DNA from 4 places in the Streptomyces sp. NPDC023527 genome. Region 3 is predicted to be linked to each of the others. Evidence: riboswitches for the same ligand, from Rfam matches in the RefSeq annotation. Region 3 holds a riboswitch; each other region holds the start of a gene.

Evidence for each region. A riboswitch is a leader RNA that binds a small molecule or an ion and turns the genes downstream of it on or off. The one in region 3 is predicted to bind cobalamin.
Region 1: linked by a shared signal. The riboswitch ahead of ACZ303_RS31215 (ribonucleoside-diphosphate reductase subunit alpha) and the one ahead of nicT (Nickel transporter NicT) in region 3 are both predicted to bind cobalamin.
Region 2: linked by a shared signal. The riboswitch ahead of ACZ303_RS01590 (cobalamin biosynthesis protein) and the one ahead of nicT (Nickel transporter NicT) in region 3 are both predicted to bind cobalamin.
Region 4: linked by a shared signal. The riboswitch ahead of metE (5-methyltetrahydropteroyltriglutamate--homocysteine S-methyltransferase) and the one ahead of nicT (Nickel transporter NicT) in region 3 are both predicted to bind cobalamin.

Annotation. Positions count from the first base shown of each region.
Region 1 is NZ_JBVHJJ010000021.1:47,631-51,836, reverse strand. Features, by position in the region: gene ACZ303_RS31215 (ribonucleoside-diphosphate reductase subunit alpha) at 1-2,216, opposite strand, end outside; adenosylcobalamin-variant (AdoCbl-variant) riboswitch at 2,387-2,485, opposite strand; gene mctP (monocarboxylate uptake permease MctP) at 2,723-4,206, opposite strand, start outside.
Region 2 is NZ_JBVHJJ010000001.1:355,444-359,649, forward strand. Features, by position in the region: gene ACZ303_RS01585 (cobyric acid synthase) at 1-848, opposite strand, end outside; gene ACZ303_RS01590 (cobalamin biosynthesis protein) at 878-1,894, opposite strand; cobalamin riboswitch at 2,028-2,152, opposite strand; gene ACZ303_RS01595 (hypothetical protein) at 2,311-2,526, opposite strand; gene ACZ303_RS01600 (inorganic phosphate transporter) at 2,540-3,787, opposite strand; gene ACZ303_RS01605 (class II aldolase/adducin family protein) at 3,808-4,206, shown strand, end outside.
Region 3 is NZ_JBVHJJ010000010.1:140,633-144,838, forward strand. Features, by position in the region: gene ACZ303_RS20865 (YIP1 family protein) at 1-395, opposite strand, end outside; gene ACZ303_RS20870 (APC family permease) at 510-1,997, opposite strand; cobalamin riboswitch at 2,252-2,468, shown strand; gene nicT (Nickel transporter NicT) at 2,502-3,617, shown strand; partial or broken gene ACZ303_RS20880 (two-component sensor histidine kinase) at 3,645-3,775, opposite strand; gene ACZ303_RS20885 (hypothetical protein) at 3,809-4,036, opposite strand.
Region 4 is NZ_JBVHJJ010000013.1:164,995-169,200, forward strand. Features, by position in the region: gene aceA (isocitrate lyase) at 1-344, shown strand, start outside; gene ACZ303_RS24975 (3-hydroxybutyryl-CoA dehydrogenase) at 406-1,329, shown strand; cobalamin riboswitch at 1,523-1,744, shown strand; gene metE (5-methyltetrahydropteroyltriglutamate--homocysteine S-methyltransferase) at 1,906-4,206, shown strand, end outside.

The DNA.
Region 1 (4,206 bases), on a different contig from region 3:
TTCCAGGCGTACGCGTACATCGAGCTGAGCTTGCCGATGGTGGGCGAGGCCATGAAGAGGTTCAGCGACTGGCTCTGGTCCAGGTACGGCGTACGGGCCGCGGCCATGTCGATCAGGAAGCGCTGCGGGATCTCCCAGGCGGTGCGGTAGAGGTCGCGCACCTCCTGCGGGATCCAGTTCATGTCCTGGATCGAGCCGTTGGCGTCCGTCATGGCGTCGCGGGTGGTGCGGTCCCACACGCCGAGCTTCTTGAGGTCCTCGACCAGGTAGGTGTTGACCTGGAGGAACTCACCGCTGAGCGTCTCGCGCTTGAAGAGGTTGGAGACCTGCGGCTCGATGCACTCGTACACGCCCGCGATGGACGCGATGGTGGCGGTCGGGGCGATCGCCAGCAGCAGCGAGTTGCGCATGCCGACGGCGGCGATCCGGGCGCGCAGCGCGTCCCAGCGGTCCGTCCAGCGCGGCTCGGCGTTCGGGTAGTGGTCCGGGTGCAGCACACCGCGGGCGGTGCGGGTCGCGGACCAGGCCGGGTGCGGGCCGTGCCGCTCGGCGAGGTCGGCGGACGCCTCGTACGCCGCGAGCATGATGCGCTCGGAGATGCGGGTGGACAGCTCCTTCGCCTCGGGGGAGTCGAAGGGCAGGCGCAGGCGGAAGAAGACGTCCTGCAGACCCATCAGGCCCAGGCCCACCGGGCGCCAGCGGCTGTTGGAGTTCCCGGCCTGCTCGGTCGGGTAGAAGTTGATGTCCACGACGCGGTCGAGGAAGGTGACGGCCGTACGGACCGTACGGTCGAGCTTCTCCCAGTCCATCTCGCCGTCGGTGCCCAGGTGCTGCGCGAGGTTGACCGAGCCGAGGTTGCAGACCGCGGTCTCGCCGTCGTCGGTGACCTCCAGGATCTCCGTGCAGAGATTCGAGGAGTGGACGACCTTGCCCTTCTCGGCCGTCTGGTTGGCGGTGCGGTTGGAGGCGTCCTTGAACGTCATCCAGCCGTTGCCGGTCTGCGCGAGGGTGCGCATCATGCGGGAGTACAGGACGCGCGCCGGGATGGTCTTGACGGCCTTGCCGTCGGCCTCGGCCTTGCGGTACGCGGCGTCGAACTCGTCGCCGTACAGGTCGACCAGCTCGGGCGTGTCGGCAGGGGAGAACAGCGACCAGTCGGCGTCGGCCTCGACGCGGCGCATGAACTCGTCCGGGATCCAGTGCGCGGTGTTGAGGTTGTGCGTGCGGCGGGCCTCCTCACCGGTGTTGTCGCGGAGCTCCAGGAACTCCTCGATGTCCGCGTGCCAGGTCTCCAGGTAGACGCAGGCCGCGCCCTTGCGCCGGCCGCCCTGGTTGACCGCGGCGACGGAGGCGTCGAGGGTGCGCAGGAACGGCACGATGCCGTTGGAGTGGCCGTTGGTGCCGCGGATCAGCGAGCCGCGCGAGCGGATGCGGGAGTACGACAGGCCGATGCCGCCGGCGTGCTTCGACAGCCGGGCCACCTGGTGGTAGCGGTCGTAGATCGAGTCCAGCTCGTCCAGCGGGGAGTCCAGCAGGTAGCACGAGGACATCTGCGGGTGGCGGGTGCCGGAGTTGAAGAGCGTGGGGGAGGACGGCAGGTAGGAGAGCGTGCTGGTGAGCGCGTAGAGCTCGGCGACGTCCTCCAGGGCCCGCACGGAGTGGTCCTCGGCCAGGCCGCAGGCCACGCGCAGCAGGAAGTGCTGCGGGGTCTCGACGACCTGCCGGGTGATGGGGTGGCGCAGCAGGTAGCGGCTGTGCAGGGTGCGCAGGCCGAAGTAGCCGAAGCGGTCGTCGGCGCCGTCGACCAGGGCCTTCTCGACGAGGGCGTCGAGGCGTGCGGCGTGGGTCCGTACGAAGGCGGCGGTCTCGTCGGCGATCAGGCCCTCGCGGTGGCCGGTCTCGACGGAGGCGGAGAAGGAGGTCGCGCCCTGCCCGGCCGCCTCGTCGGCGATCGCGCGGGTCAGCAGCCGGGCGGCGAGCCGGGAGTACTGGGGCTCCTCGGAGATCAGACCGGCGGCGGCCTCGGTGGCCAGGGACCGCAACTCGGCCTCGTCCGAACCCGGGTGGCGGCCCCGCAGCGCGGCGGCGGCGACCTTGCCGGGGTCGGTGGCGGGCAGATCGGCGGTGAGGTCGGTCAGGGTGCGCAGCAGCGCGGTCCCGGGGCCGCCGGTCGCTTCCGCGGACGCTGAGACCGGATCGGCGGGCGCGATGGTCACTGAGGCTCTCCCTCGCTCGGCAGTGGGCCGGGCGGGTGGCGCGCGACGGGCGCGTACGGGCATGCCTGACAGCACCAAGGCATGCGCTCGTAGCGTCCATCGGCCCAACCCGCGAGGCCCGGACGAATACAAAACGCCCGGTGCCGTGCGGTGGCTCGGCGGTGGGCGCGCTGTCGGCAGGTACTCGGACTCCTGCATGCGTAATAACGGCATACATGCACCGTTGCGGGACAGTTCCGGATTTCCACCGGATTCCCCTGCGACGACAGCGAGCACGAGCATACATCTAGTGCTGGGCGTCGCATGCACCACCACATCTTGTGTCGCGCGGTAATCGCGTGGGTCGGAATGTGCTAACAGGGCCCGGGACTTCGGGGTATGCGCCGGGTACGGCCGAGGGCCGTCGCGCCCCCTTCAAGGGGGTACGACGGCCCTCGTGTCCCGCCGGATCGACGTCCGGCCGGCAGCCTGTCCAGGGCCCTTCCAGTGGCCCGTCCGGAGCTCTTCTAGTGGCCGCTCGGGGCGCCCGCCGTGGCCGGCGGGAGCTCCACCTGGACACCGGGTTCGCCGGCGTCCGCCGTGTAGTCCGACGCCTTGGTCTGGTCCACACCGTCCGGCGCGCCGACCGCCTTGAGGACGAAAGTCAGGACGATGACGACGATCACATTGAGCGTGAACGCGGTCAGGCCGATGTAACCCTTTTCCCCGATGAGGGGGATCAGATTGGTATTTCCGAAATGATCCTGTGTGGCGCTCGGTGTGTCATATGCCCGCCACGTCCCGTAGGCCATCCCGACCGCCCAGCCGCCCAGCAGCGCCCACCGGTGGAACCAGCGGGTGAAGAGCCCGCCCACGAGCGCCGGGACGGTCTGGAGGATCCAGATGCCACCCAGCAGCTGGAAATTGATCGCGACCGTCTTGTCCATGGTCAGGACGAAGACCAGCGCGCCCACCTTCACGAGCAGCGAGGCCAGCTTGGAGACCTTGGCCTCGTGCGCGGGGGAGGCGTCCGGCCGGATGAAGTCCTTGTAGATGTTGCGGGTGAAGAGGTTCGCCGCGGCGATCGACATGATCGCCGCCGGTACGAGCGCCCCGATGCCGATCGCGGCGAAGGCCACGCCCGTGAACCAGTCCGGGAACATGTCCTCGAAGAGCTGCGGGATCGCCAGCTGTCCATTGCTGACCTTGACCCCCGCGGCGATGGCCATGAAGCCGAGCATCGCCAGCAGGCCGAGCATCAGGGAGTACAGGGGCAGGATCGTGGTGTTGCGGCGGATGACGTTGCGGCTCTTGCTGGAGAGGACCGCCGTCACCGAGTGCGGGTAGAGGAAGAGCGCCATCGCCGAGCCGAGGGCGAGCGTCGCGTACGCCCACTGCGCCTGCTCCCCGGTCACCAGCGAGCCGCGCGCCTTGCCCGTCTCCGGGTTCTTCACCGCGAAGGCGTCGCCGGCCTTGGCGAAGATGTCGTCGAAGCCGCCCAGCTTGATGGGGATGTAGATGATCGCCACGATGATCACGATGTAGATCAGCGCGTCCTTGACGAAGGCGATCAGGGCGGGCGCCCGCAGCCCGGAGGAATAGGTGTAGGCCGCGAGCACGCCGAAGGCGATGAGCAGCGGCAGGTCCTTCATGAACCAGTTCGACCCGCCGCCCACCCCGAGCACGTCCAGCACGGCCTGGATGCCGACGAGCTGGAGCGCGATGTAGGGCATCGTCGCGAGGATGCCGGTGAGCGCGAGCGCCAGCGACAGGCCCTTCGAGCCGAACCGGCCGCGGACGAAGTCGGAGGAGGTCACGTAGCCGTGCTTGTGCGACACCGACCACAGGCGGGGCAGGAAGGTGAAGACCAGCGGATAGCAGAGGATCGTGTACGGCACCGCGAAGAAGCCGGCCGCGCCGCCCGCGTAGATCGCCGCCGGGACCGCGACGAAGGTGTACGCGGTATAGAGGTCACCGCCGAGCAGGAACCACGTCACCCAGGTGCCGAACG
Region 2 (4,206 bases), on a different contig from region 3:
TCGGACGCCAGCGCGTCGACGTCCGTGAAGTTCGACATCAACGGAACCGCGCACACCGCGACCCGCAGCACGTCCGCACCGTGCGGCGGGGCCACCACCGACTCTCGGACCGCGCCGCGCATCGACACGCGCAGTCCGTCCTCCTCGTCGATGCCGAGCCCGTGCGCGTATGGCAGCACACCGACCGTCGGGCGGCCGGTCAGGTCGCGCAGCATGTCCAGGCCGGGCTCCAGAAGCGTCACGTCACCGCGGAACTTGTTGACGATGTAGCCCGCTATCAGCTCCTGGTCCTCCCGGGACAGCAGGGCCGTCGTACCGAAGAAGGACGCGAAGACCCCGCCCCGGTCGATGTCACCGACCACGACGACCGGCAGCCGCGCGGCGCGCGCGATACCCATGTTGACGATGTCCGTGCGCCGCAGGTTGATCTCCGCCGGGCTGCCCGCGCCCTCGCAGATCACCGCGTCATGGGTGCGGCGCAGCTCCTCCAGGCACTCCGTCACCGTCCCGAACAGCTGCTCCTGGCGCCCGGAGTGGTAACCGCGGGCGCTGAGCTCACCCACCGGCTTGCCCATCAGCACCACCTGGCTGCTGCGGTCACCGCCAGGCTTGAGCAGGACGGGGTTCATCAGCGCCGACGGCTCGACGCGCGCGGCCGCCGCCTGCATGGCCTGCGCGCGGCCTATCTCCGCGCCCTCGCGGGTCACGAAGGAGTTCAGCGACATGTTCTGCGCCTTGAACGGCGCGACCTTGACGCCCTTGCGGACCAGCCACCGGCAGATCCCGGCCGTCACCACGCTCTTGCCCGCGTCCGAGGTGGTCCCGGCCACCAGCAGGCCCCCGCCCAACGGGCCCGCGGGCCCGCTCCTGTCCGCTGTCACCGGTTCCCCCTTCGCTTCGCGTTCCGCGCCACGGTCCTGCTGCAAAGGCTGCCCAGCGCGCGGCCCGCCACCGCGGTGCCCAGCGCCAGCAGCGACACGCGCCGCGAGAGCCGCACCGCGCGTTCGATGTCCGCCACCTCCACGGGGCGGTTCTCACCGCCCAGGACGGGCCGGTGTTCGACCCGGCCCGCGTAGGCGAGGGTGCCGCCCAAACGCACCCCCAGCGCACCGGCGAACGCGGCCTCCACCGGGCCGGCGTTGGGGCTCGGATGCCGGGAGGCGTCGCGGCGGGCCACCCGCCAGGCACCGCGCGGGTCGGGGCCGGCGAGGACGGTGAGGGCGGCGGTGAGACGGGCGCCGGGCCAGCCGGCGACGTCGTCGAGACGGGCCGAGGCCCAGCCGAACCGCCGGTGACGCGGCGACTTGTGGCCGACCATCGCGTCCAGGGTGTTGACGGCGCGGAAGCCGACCAGGCCCGGTACGCCCGCCAGCCCACCCCAGACGAGGGCGCCGACGACGGCGTCGGAGGTGTTCTCGGCGACGGACTCCACGACCGCGCGCGCGATCTGCTGCCCGTCCAGCGCCTGCGGGTCGCGCCCGCACAGGTGCGGCAGCCGCTCCCGGGCGACGTCCAGGTCACCGACGCCGAGCGCGCCGCCGATGGCGCGCGCCTCGCGGCCCAGGGACGTACCGCCCAGCACGGCCCAGGTGGCGGCGGCGGTCAGCGCGATGTCCGCGGCGGGGGAGCGGCGCAGGGTACGGGCCAGGAGCGCGGCACCGGCCGTGGCGCCGCCCGCGCACAGCGCGGCGTGCAGGGCGCCCCGGCCGCGGTGGTCGCGCCACAGCCGCCGCTCGACGGCGTACGCGGCCCGGCCGAAGGCCGCCACGGGGTGGCCCCGACGGGGATCGCCCAGGGCGAGGTCGGCGAGGAAGCCGAGCGCGGCACCGTACGCGAAACCGAGGTGCCCGAGGTGATCGGCGCGCGTCGCGGGCGCCGGACGCGGGAGACGCATGGGGCGCATGGGTCAGACCGCCGTCATGCCTTGGCGGGACCGGGGTTCGCTGGGCAGGGGTGGTCGGCGGCCGGGCATGGCGATGTGTCCTCACTCAGGGTCCGCGCCCTGGCTCGACGTGACCGGCGACCAGAGTCTCCTGGCTCCCGGATCGGCGTCGCCCCGGCCTTCCCGTCCGCTCGCGCGGACCGTGGCCCTGGGTGGGGGACGCTCCCCGGTGACAGTGGCGGGACCGCGCCGGACTCGCACCGGCTTCCTCTGCTGTCGCCGTTTGGCCCCGGAAGTCCACCATGGGCCGTGAACGGCCGTCAACTCACGTCTGAGCTGGGGTTCGAGTCCACGGGGCCGGGATGTGAAAAACGCCGGACGGGCTGAAATTCAGCCCGTCCGGCATTCGAGGACATTAGTGACGGTCGCTAGGCGACGATCAGATAGATGCCGTACCCCACGGCTGCCGCGCACAGTGCGAAGCACGCGTACGCGCCCGCGCGGGCCACCGCGGTCGGCCGCGTTCCCGCCGCGGAGGCGGACGACGTCCCGACGATGCCCATCGTGAAGATGCCGACGAGGCCGACCGTCACCACGAGACTGACACCGAAGACCTGGCCGAGTGCTGCCCAGTCGATGTGCATGGTGTGTGTTCCCTCAGCTCGTCGCGGCGGCGGGGGCGCGCCCCGCCTCGTGGGTCAGGGAGGTCGCCGGGACGGCGGCCGTCAGGGGGCCGGCCGGCGGCGGGGCGACGGCCTGGAGCGCGGTGGTGACCACACCGGCCGGCTCGGCGGCCTCGGCGACCGGCTCGTTGATGCTGTCGGGGGTGACCGGCTTGCGGCGGGACGCCATCCAGATGGCGCCGGAGACGGCCAGGCCCAGGACGGCGACCGTGGCGACGCCCCAGTCGCCCTGGTCGGCCAGCAGCGCCGCGCCACCGGCGACCAGGCCCGCGGCGGGCAGGGTCAGACCCCAGGCGAGGACCATCCGGCCAGCGGTCGACCAGCGGACCACGCCGCCCTTGCGGCCGAGGCCGGCGCCCATGATCGAGCCGGAGCAGACCTGGGTGGTGGAGAGCGCGAAGCCGATGTGCGAGGAGGCGAGGATCACGGTCGCGGCGCCGGTCTGGGCGGCGAAGCCCTGCGCCGGCTTGATGTCCGTGAGGCCCTTGCCGAGCGTCTGGATGATGCGCCAGCCGCCCAGGTACGTACCGAGCGCGATGGCCAGGCCCGCGGAGACGATGACCCACATCGGCGGGTCGGCGTGCGGGGCGACGGCGCCGCCGGCGACCAGCGCGAGGGTGATGACACCCATCGTCTTCTGCGCGTCGTTGGTGCCGTGGGCCAGGGAGACCAGGGCGGCCGAGGCGATCTGCCCGGCGCGGTAGCCCTTGGCGGTCTCCTTCTCGTCGCGGTTCCTGGCCAGGCGGTAGGTGAGCCGGGTCGCCAGGGTGGCGGCCAGACCGGCCACGATCGGCGCGGCGACGGCCGGGATGAGGACCTTCATGACGACCTTGTCGGCGTTGACCGCGTCGAAGCCGACGGACACGATGGTCGCGCCGATCAGGCCGCCGAAAAGGGCGTGCGACGAACTGGAGGGCAGACCGGCCAGCCACGTCAGAAGATTCCAGACAATCGCGCCGATCAGCCCGGCGAAGATCACTTCGGGCCTGATTCCGGCGCTCTCGTCGATGATGCCGCCGGAGATGGTCTTGGCGACCTCCACGGACAGGAACGCCCCGACAAGGTTGAGGGCCGCCGACATGGCCACCGCGACCTTGGGCTTGAGAGCCCCGGTGGAGATGGTGGTGGCCATGGCGTTGGCCGTGTCGTGGAAGCCGTTCGTAAAGTCGAACACCAAGGCCGTGACGATCACGATCCCGATGAGAAGCGTGATGTGTTCCATTCACCCAGGCAATCAGCTCGATGGTCAGTACAGCGGCGACCGTAAAGACCCTTGGTGAACGGAAGGTGAACTGGAACGGGCGGAGCGGTGGCGTCAACCGGAGGGGTGCAGCGTTGGAAGATCACGAAGGCGTTCGACGGGCCTGGGCGGACGTCGTGGCCACGGCCCGCCGCACCACGGCCGAGGGGCTCGTGGTGGGCACCTCGGGCAACGTTTCGGCCAGGGTCGGGAATGTCGTGCTCGTCACCCCGAGCGGAATCCCGTACGACAGCCTCGGCCCCGACGACGCGGTCGCCGTCGACCTCGACGGCCGACAGGTCCTCGGCGAGCTGGCCCCCACCAGCGAGCTGCCCATGCACCTCGCGCTCTACCGCGCCACCGACGCGACGGCCGTCGTCCACACCCACGCCGTCCACGCC
Region 3 (4,206 bases):
CACGCGTCGAGCGCCAGCCGGGGCAGGTCCGTCGCCCAGAACAGCACCACGAACAGCGTGACGGTCGGGCCGAACTTGCCGTTGCCGCCGAGCCGGCGCGCGATGGCGTGCGTGACGACGCCCAGCAGCAGGCTGCCGAGGAGCAGGACGCCGTCGGCTATGGCCATGGCCTCCAGCGCCAGGGCGGGGCTCACCCGCCACTGGCCCCAGAACGAGTCCTTGCCCATCGTCCCCAGCGCCCCGCACAGCATGCACAGGAACGCGGCCGCGCCCCAGACGCTCCGGTCCCGGGCCTCGTCGAGCACTTCGACGGGTCGGTACCAGAGCCCGAATATCAGGCGGTGCCACAGCAGTCTGCGCGGTTTCGAGGCCGGCGCACGCGAAGGGGAGGACATGGGGGAGGGGCTCACAGGCATGGATGCAAGTTCTATCACCGCCTTCCCCGATTACCGGTGCCCGGTCCGGAATTCAGGATTCCGCTGGTGCAGGGACAGGCGCCTGACCAGCGGTCAGACGGGCGCGGGGGTCCTGCTGTCGGGGTCGGCGTCCGGATCGATGTCCTGGTCCGGCGCGTGCAGGTACTCCTCGGTGATCTCCCGCGGCCCGAACGGCCATACCTTCTCGAAGCGCGCCCAGAGCACGAACGCCACACAGCCCGCCGCCACCCAGGCGAGGGACCATTCGATGGGGTGCCGGCCGGGCGAGTTCTTGTCCGCGTAGCCGTAGATGACCAGCCAGCCCACCAGCGCGACCAGGCTGGGCAGCGGATAGAGCCACATGCGGTACGGGCGCGGCAGCCCCGGCTGGCGACGGCGCAGCACCGTCACGGCCAGGACCTGCGCCAGGGCCTGCACGATCACCATCACGGTGGTCAGCAGCTGGATGAGCGTCGCCAGGTCCGTATGACGGCCGATCAGGAACCCGACGGCGGTGATGGCGCCCATCGACGCCAGCCCCAGCACCGGGAAGCGGTGGCGCGGATGGAGCTTGCCGAAGGCGCGGAAGAAGACCTTGTCCCGCGCCGCGTCGTAGGGCACCCGGGAGCCGCCCAGGAGCCCGGCGAGCACGGAGGCGACGGCGGTGATCAGGATCAGCACCGTGACGGTCCGGGCGGCGCCCTTGCCCCATGCCTTCTCCAGGACCGCGGAGGCGACCGAGGAGGAGGCCGCCGAGTCGGGGTCGAGCATCTGCTTCCAGTCGATGACGCCGAGGGTGCCGATCTGGAGGAGCAGGTAGATCGCCATGATGCCGAGGATGGAGTAGACGATGGCGCGCGGCAGGGTCCGCCCCGGGTTCTTGATCTCGGCGCCCAGATAGGCCGCGGTGTTGTAGCCGAGGTAGTCGTAGATGCCGATGGTCAGGCCGGCCGCGAAGCCGATCCAGAAGTGATTGGTCGTCAGCTCGAAGGCGTGCGCCGGATAGGTGAACGCCCGGTCCGGGCTGAAGTGGGTGAAGGCGGCGACGATGACGAGCACCACGGAGGCGATCATCACGCACCACAGCACGACCGAGATCCTCGCGATGTTCTCGACCCGCCGCCACAACACCGCGACGATCAGCGCGATGACGGCCAGCCCGACGAGGTCCCCCTGGTTCTGCCCCATGCCCGGCCACAGATAGCCCAGGTACTGCACGAAGCCGATGATCCCGGTGGACATCCCGAGCGGGATGAAGAGCATCGCCGTCCACACGAACAGGAACGGCATCAGCTTGCCGGTGCGGTACTGGAACGCCTGCCGCAGATAGACGTAACTGCCGCCCGCCCCCGGCAGTGACGCCCCCAGCTCGGCCCAGATCAGCCCGTCCGCGAGGGCCAGGACCGCGCCCGCGACGAATCCGATGACCGCCTGCGGGCCGCCGAACGCCGCCACCATCAACGGGATCGTGACGAAGGGTCCGATGCCGCACATCTGACTCATATTCAGAGCGGTGGCCTGGAACAGCCCGATGCGGCGTACGAACCCGACGCGCTCCGGCCGTTGTCCCGTGTCTGCCATGGCGGTCAGCCCTTTCTCGTGCCGGATGGGTCGTCCGTCCAGTGCACTCGTACACCGGCGTGCCGGACACGTCCATCACCTGGACAGCGGTGAACCGCGCGGGCGTGACGCCACCGCCCGGACGGCGCAGTGTAGATTCCGCCGATCGCCCAGGGGCGGGGAACGGCGGAACGCGCCCGGCGCGGCACCCGACGGGCCGCTGTTGCTTATGTGTGGCAACTACCACCTATGTGTCACAAGTGCCGGTCAGAGCGCTATGGTGGCCCGGCCGTGGTGTTCGGGAAGACCGGTGACAGGCCCTCGTGGCCCGATTCCGGAGCGGCCCTCGCCACTGTGATCGGGGAGTTCCCGTCCCGTTCCGCGTGCCGCCACGGCGCGCGGAGCCACTGGCCGCCGACGGCGGCCGGGAAGGCAGGGGCGGGCGCGTGACCACCCGTAAGCCAGGAGACCGGCCACGGCAGACGACGCATTGATCCACGAGGTGCTTGGAGCGTTCACCCTCAGATGTCCCTGCCCACCGACACCCCCACCGGCGCGCCGCCGGCCTTCCGCTGGCGCCGCCAGGACACCGTACGGACCGCCGGCCTGCTGGCCGTCATCGCCGCCCTGCACGTCGTCGCGTTCGGCGTCCTCTACCTGCTCGTCGTGCCCGACCACTACACCGTGGGCTCCAAGGTCTACGGCGTCGGGCTCGGCATCACCGCCTACACCCTCGGCATGCGGCACGCCTTCGACGCCGACCACATCGCCGCCATCGACAACACCACCCGCAAGCTGATGGCCGACGGCAAGCGGCCGGTCTCGGTCGGCTTCTGGTTCGCGCTGGGGCACTCCAGCGTCGTGGTCGCCATGGCGGCCCTGGTCGCGGGCGGCACCCAGGTCGCGGGGAAGCTGATGGACGAGGAGTCCACCACCCACCAGACCCTCGGCATCATCGGCACGACGGTCTCCGGCGGCTTCCTCTACCTCATCGCCGCCCTCAACCTCGTCGCCCTCGCCGGCATCCTGCGCATCTTCCGCGCGATGCGCGAAGGGCGCTACGACGAGGCGGAGCTGGAGCGGCACCTGGACTCGCGCGGCTTCATGAACCGCGTCCTGGGCCGCTTCACCCGCTCCATCACCCGCCCCGGCCAGATGTACCCGCTGGGCTTCCTCTTCGGTCTCGGCTTCGACACCGCCACCGAAGTCACCTTGATGGTGATGGCGGGCAGCGGCGCCGCCGCCGGCCTGCCCTGGTACGCGATCCTGTGCCTGCCGCTGCTGTTCGCCGCGGGCATGAGCCTCTTCGACACGCTCGACGGCACCTTCATGAACTTCGCCTACCAGTGGGCGTTCTCCAACCCCGTCCGCAAGGTCTTCTACAACCTCACCATCACCGGGCTCTCGATCGGCGTCGCCTTCCTCATCGGCACCATCGAGCTGGTGAGCGTGTTGCACGAGAAGCTCGGCCTCGACGACGCGGTCACCGCCTGGATCGCCGGTATCAACCTCGACAACGTGGGCTTCATCATCGTCGGCCTGTTCGTGGCCGTCTGGGCGGCGGCCCTCGCGTACTGGCGCTTCGCCAAGGTCGAGCAACGATGGGCCGCCCGCACGGCACCGGCCGCGTCGGAGGGCTGACGGGGCCGACGCGTCCGCACGGACCTCCTACGGCCGGGCCGCCGGGAGTACGACCTCGAAGCGGCAGCCGCCGGTACGTTGCGGACCGCCGCCCGGCCCGCGTGGGCCCCGACGATGCCGCGGACGATCGCCAGGCCGAGCCCGGCGCCCGCCGGCGGTCCGGGCGGTGGCCGGGCGGTGCCCGGCCGGGATCAGCGGGACCGGCGGCCCAGGGAGCGCGGGCGCAGCAGCGCGGCGGCCAGTACGGCCGGGGCGGTGACCAGCAGGGTGGACGTGACCAGCGAGGTGCCGTGGTCCTGTTTCTTGCCCTCGGTCGCGAGGGCACTGCGGTACGAGTGGCGGGGAGAGAACGGCGGACGCGTGGGCGGCGGGGTCGGTACCGGTGTCGAAGGCGGCCGGGCGGGGGTGGAGGGCGGCACGTCGGACGGCTCGCTTCCGATGGGGACGGGCCCTGGCCGAGCCGGGGCGGGCGCGGGCCCGGGCTGCCCGGGGGCGGGCCCGGCAGGGACGAGCGGTGGTACGGGCGCCGGGGGAGCGGGCGCCCCAGGGGCCGCGGGCGCGGGAGGTGCCGGGGGTGCGGGCGCCGGTG
Region 4 (4,206 bases), on a different contig from region 3:
CGCCGTCCTTCAACTGGCGGGCGGCGCTGGACGACGACCGGATCGCGAAGTTCCAGCGCGAGCTGGGCGCGATGGGCTACCGCTTCCAGTTCATCACGCTGGCCGGTTTCCACTCGCTCAACCATGCCATGTTCGACCTCGCGCGCGGCTATGCCGAGCACGGCATGACCGCCTATGTCGACCTCCAGGAGCGGGAGTTCGCCGCCCAGGAGCACGGGTTCACCGCCGTCAGGCACCAGCGCGAGGTCGGCACCGGTTACTTCGACCTCGTCAGCACGGCCCTCAACCCCGCCGCGGAGACGCTCGCCCTGCGCGGCTCCACGGAGGAGGAGCAGTTCCACTAGGCGACCCTCGACGGGCCGGCCCGCCCCGGCCCGGCCCGTCCCCTCCGGCTCAGGAGTACGTATGACTCTCACCTTTCCGCCCGGCCGGCCCCTCGACGAGAAGGGGGCACAGGCCCTCAGCGCGGGCATCCAGCGGGTCGGAGTGGTCGGCGGCGGCCGGATGGGCGCCGGCATCGCCGAGGTCTGCGCCCGCGCCGGGCTCGACACGGTGGTCTGCGAGGCCGACGCCACCGCGGCCCGGCGGGCCCGCGAGCGGGTCGCCCGCTCGCTGGAGCGTGCCGTCGAGCGCGGCAAGACGGACGCCTCCGCCGCCGAGGACGCCCTCGCCCGGCTGCTTTTCACCGGCGACCTGGACGGCCTCGCCGACCGGCAGCTCGTCGTCGAGGCCGTCGTCGAGAACGCCGACGCCAAGGCCGAGGTCTTCGCCGCCCTCGACAAGACCGTCGAGGACCCGGAGGCCGTCCTGGCCACCAACACCTCCTCCCTGCCGGTGATGCGCCTGGGCATGGCGACCCGGCGCGCCGACCGGGTGCTGGGCCTGCACTTCTTCAACCCCGTGCCGGTGATGCCGCTGGTGGAGATCGTCACCTCGCTGCACACGAGCGCCGAAGCGGCCGCCGTCGCCGAGGACTTCGCGACGGCGGTCCTCGGCAAGACCGTGGTGCGCTCCCAGGACCGGGCCGGTTTCGTCGTCAACGCGCTGCTCATCCCCTACCTCCTGGCGGCGGTGCGGATGGCGGAATCCGGCTTCGCCTCCGCCGCCGATGTCGACGCCGGGATGGAGCTGGGCTGCGCCCATCCGATGGGGCCGCTGAAGCTGGCCGACCTGATCGGCCTGGACACCGTCGCCTCCATCGCGGAATCCCTCTACGACGAGTTCAAGGAGCCCCTCTACGCCCCGCCGCCGCTGTTGCAGCGGATGGTGGAGGCGGGGCTGCTGGGACGGAAGTCGGGCCGGGGATTCCACCTCTACGACCGGGGCTGAGGGGCCCGGGTCGCGGCCGGGGCCGAGGGGTCCGGGCCGCCGCGGGAGCGGCGCGGGGCGGCGAAGGGGGTCGCCCCGCGTCCCTCCCGCTCATGGGAACCGTGGCTCCACGGGTTCCGATGTCCACTGCCCGTATCCGAACAACCCTATGTCCGCAATCCGAACAGCCCTATCCGGGGCGCGCTTCAGCGCCTAGGGTGATCAGTGCAGCTGGTTCGCCCCTGCCCGCCAGGCAGGCGCGTCGCAAGAGGGAACCCGGTGGGAATCCGGGACTGCCCCGCAGCGGTGAGCGGGAACGACCGCCGTCATACGCACTGGACCCGGCCGGGTCCGGGAAGCGACGGCCAGTAGGTGTCTGCCTCTTTCGGCGGACGTGCCCGCGAGTCCGAAGACCTGCCACTGCCCGTGCGCGACCGTTCGCGCACGGAGATCCCGGTGACCTCGAGGGCGGGTCGGCGTTACGTATCAGGCGGGCACGCGCGGCGAGAGAGCGTCGTGGTCCGCCCGGTTCGCCGTCCCTTCGCGCCTTCGAGCCGTCCCGGAATCGTATGGGAAAAGCTCGCGAAGGAGAGTTCCTTGACCAGCAAGTCCGCAGCCGCGGCAGCACGCGCCACCGTGTACGGCTACCCCCGTCAGGGCCGGAACCGCGAACTGAAGAAGGCCATCGAGGGTTACTGGAAGGGCCGCGTCACCGCCGGCGCCCTCCGGGATACCGCCGCCGAACTCCGCCGTACGCACTGGCGGCAGCTCGCCGAGGCCGGCGTCCACGAGGTGCCGACCGGCGACTTCTCGTACTACGACCACGTCCTCGACACCACCGTGATGGTCGGCGCGATCCCCGCCCGGCACCGCGCGGCCGTCGCAGCGGACGCCCTGGACGGCTATTTCGCGATGGCCCGCGGCACGCAGGAGGTGGCGCCGCTGGAGATGACCAAGTGGTTCGACACCAACTACCACTACCTCGTCCCCGAACTCGGCCCCGACACCGTCTTCCGCGCCGACTCCGGCAAGCAGGTCGCCGAGCTGAAGGAAGCGTTCGCGCTCGGCCTCGAAGCACGCCCGGTGCTGGTCGGCCCGGTCACCTACCTCCTGCTGGCGAAGCCCGCCCCCGGCATCGCGGCCGACTTCGAGCCGCTGACCCTCCTCGACCGGCTGCTGCCGGTGTACGCGGAGGTGCTCGCCGACCTGCGGGCCGCCGGCGCGGAGTGGGTGCAGCTCGACGAACCGGCCCTCGTAGAGGACCGCACCCCGGCGGAGCTGAACGCCACCGCCCGCGCCTACCGTGAGCTGGGCGGTGCCGCCGACCGGCCGAAGCTGCTGGTCGCCTCCTACTTCGACCGGCTGGGCGAGGCCCTTCCGGTGCTCGCCAAGGCACCCGTCGACGGGCTCGCCCTCGACTTCACCGGCCCCGCCGCCGCCAACCTCGACGACCTCGCGGCCGCCGGCGGGCTGCCCGGCAAGCGGCTCCTCGCGGGCGTCGTCGACGGCCGCAACGTCTGGCTCAACGACTTCGAGAAGTCCCTGGCCACCCTCGGCACACTGCTCGGCCTCGCCGGCCGGGTGGATGTGTCCTCGTCCTGCTCCCTGCTGCACGTCCCGCTGGACGCCGCGGCCGAGCGCGACATCGACCCGCAGATCGCCCGCTGGCTCGCCTTCGCCCGCCAGAAGACCACCGAGATCGTCACCCTGGCCCGGGGGCTGGCCCAGGGCACCGACACCATCGCGGCCGAGCTCGCCGCCAACCGCGCCGACCTCGCCTCCCGCGCGGGTTCGGCCCTCACCCGCGACCCGGCGGTACGGGCCCGCGCCGCCGCCGTCACCGACGCCGACGCCCGCCGCTCGCACCCGTACCCCGAGCGGGCCACCGCCCAGCGCGCACATCTGCGGCTGCCGCTGCTGCCGACGACCACCATCGGCTCGTTCCCGCAGACGGCCGAACTGCGCACCGCCCGCGCCGACCTGCGCGCCGGCCGCATCACCGGCGCGGCGTACGAGGAGCGCATCGAGGCCGAGATCCGTGAGGTCCTCGCCTTCCAGGAGAAGGCGGGCATCGACGTCCTGGTGCACGGCGAGCCCGAGCGCAACGACATGGTCCAGTACTTCGCCGAGCGGCTCACCGGCTATCTCGCCACCCGGCACGGCTGGGTCCAGTCCTACGGGACCCGCTACGTCCGCCCGCCGATCCTGGCCGGTGACATCTCCCGTCCCGACCCGATGACGGTCCGCTGGACGTCGTACGCGCAGTCGGTCACCGACCGCCCGGTCAAGGGCATGCTGACCGGTCCGGTCACCATGCTCGCCTGGTCCTTCGTCCGGGACGACCAGCCGCTCGGCGAGACCGCCCGCCAGGTGGCGCTCGCCCTGCGCGACGAGGTCGACGACCTGGAGGCCGCGGGCAGTTCCGTGATCCAGGTGGACGAGCCCGCCCTGCGCGAGACCCTCCCGCTGCGCGCCGCCGGGCACGCCGCGTACCTCGCCTGGGCCACCGAGGCGTTCCGCCTGACCACCGGCGGCGTCCGCCCGGAGACCCAGATCCACACGCACATGTGCTACGCGGAGTTCGGTGACATCCTCCGGGCCATCGACGACCTCGACGCCGACGTGATCAGCCTGGAGGCCGCCCGCTCGCACATGCGGGTCGCCGACGAACTGGCCGGCGCCGGCTACCCCCGCGAGGTCGGCCCCGGTGTCTACGACATCCACTCCCCGCGCGTCCCGAGCGCGGCGGAGGCGGCGGCCCTGCTGCGCAAGGGCCTCGGCGCCATCCCCGCCGAACGGCTCTGGGTCAACCCGGACTGCGGCCTGAAGACCCGCGGCTGGCCGGAGGTCAGGGCCTCCCTGGAGAACCTGGTCACGGCGGCCCGCGAGGTCCGGGGC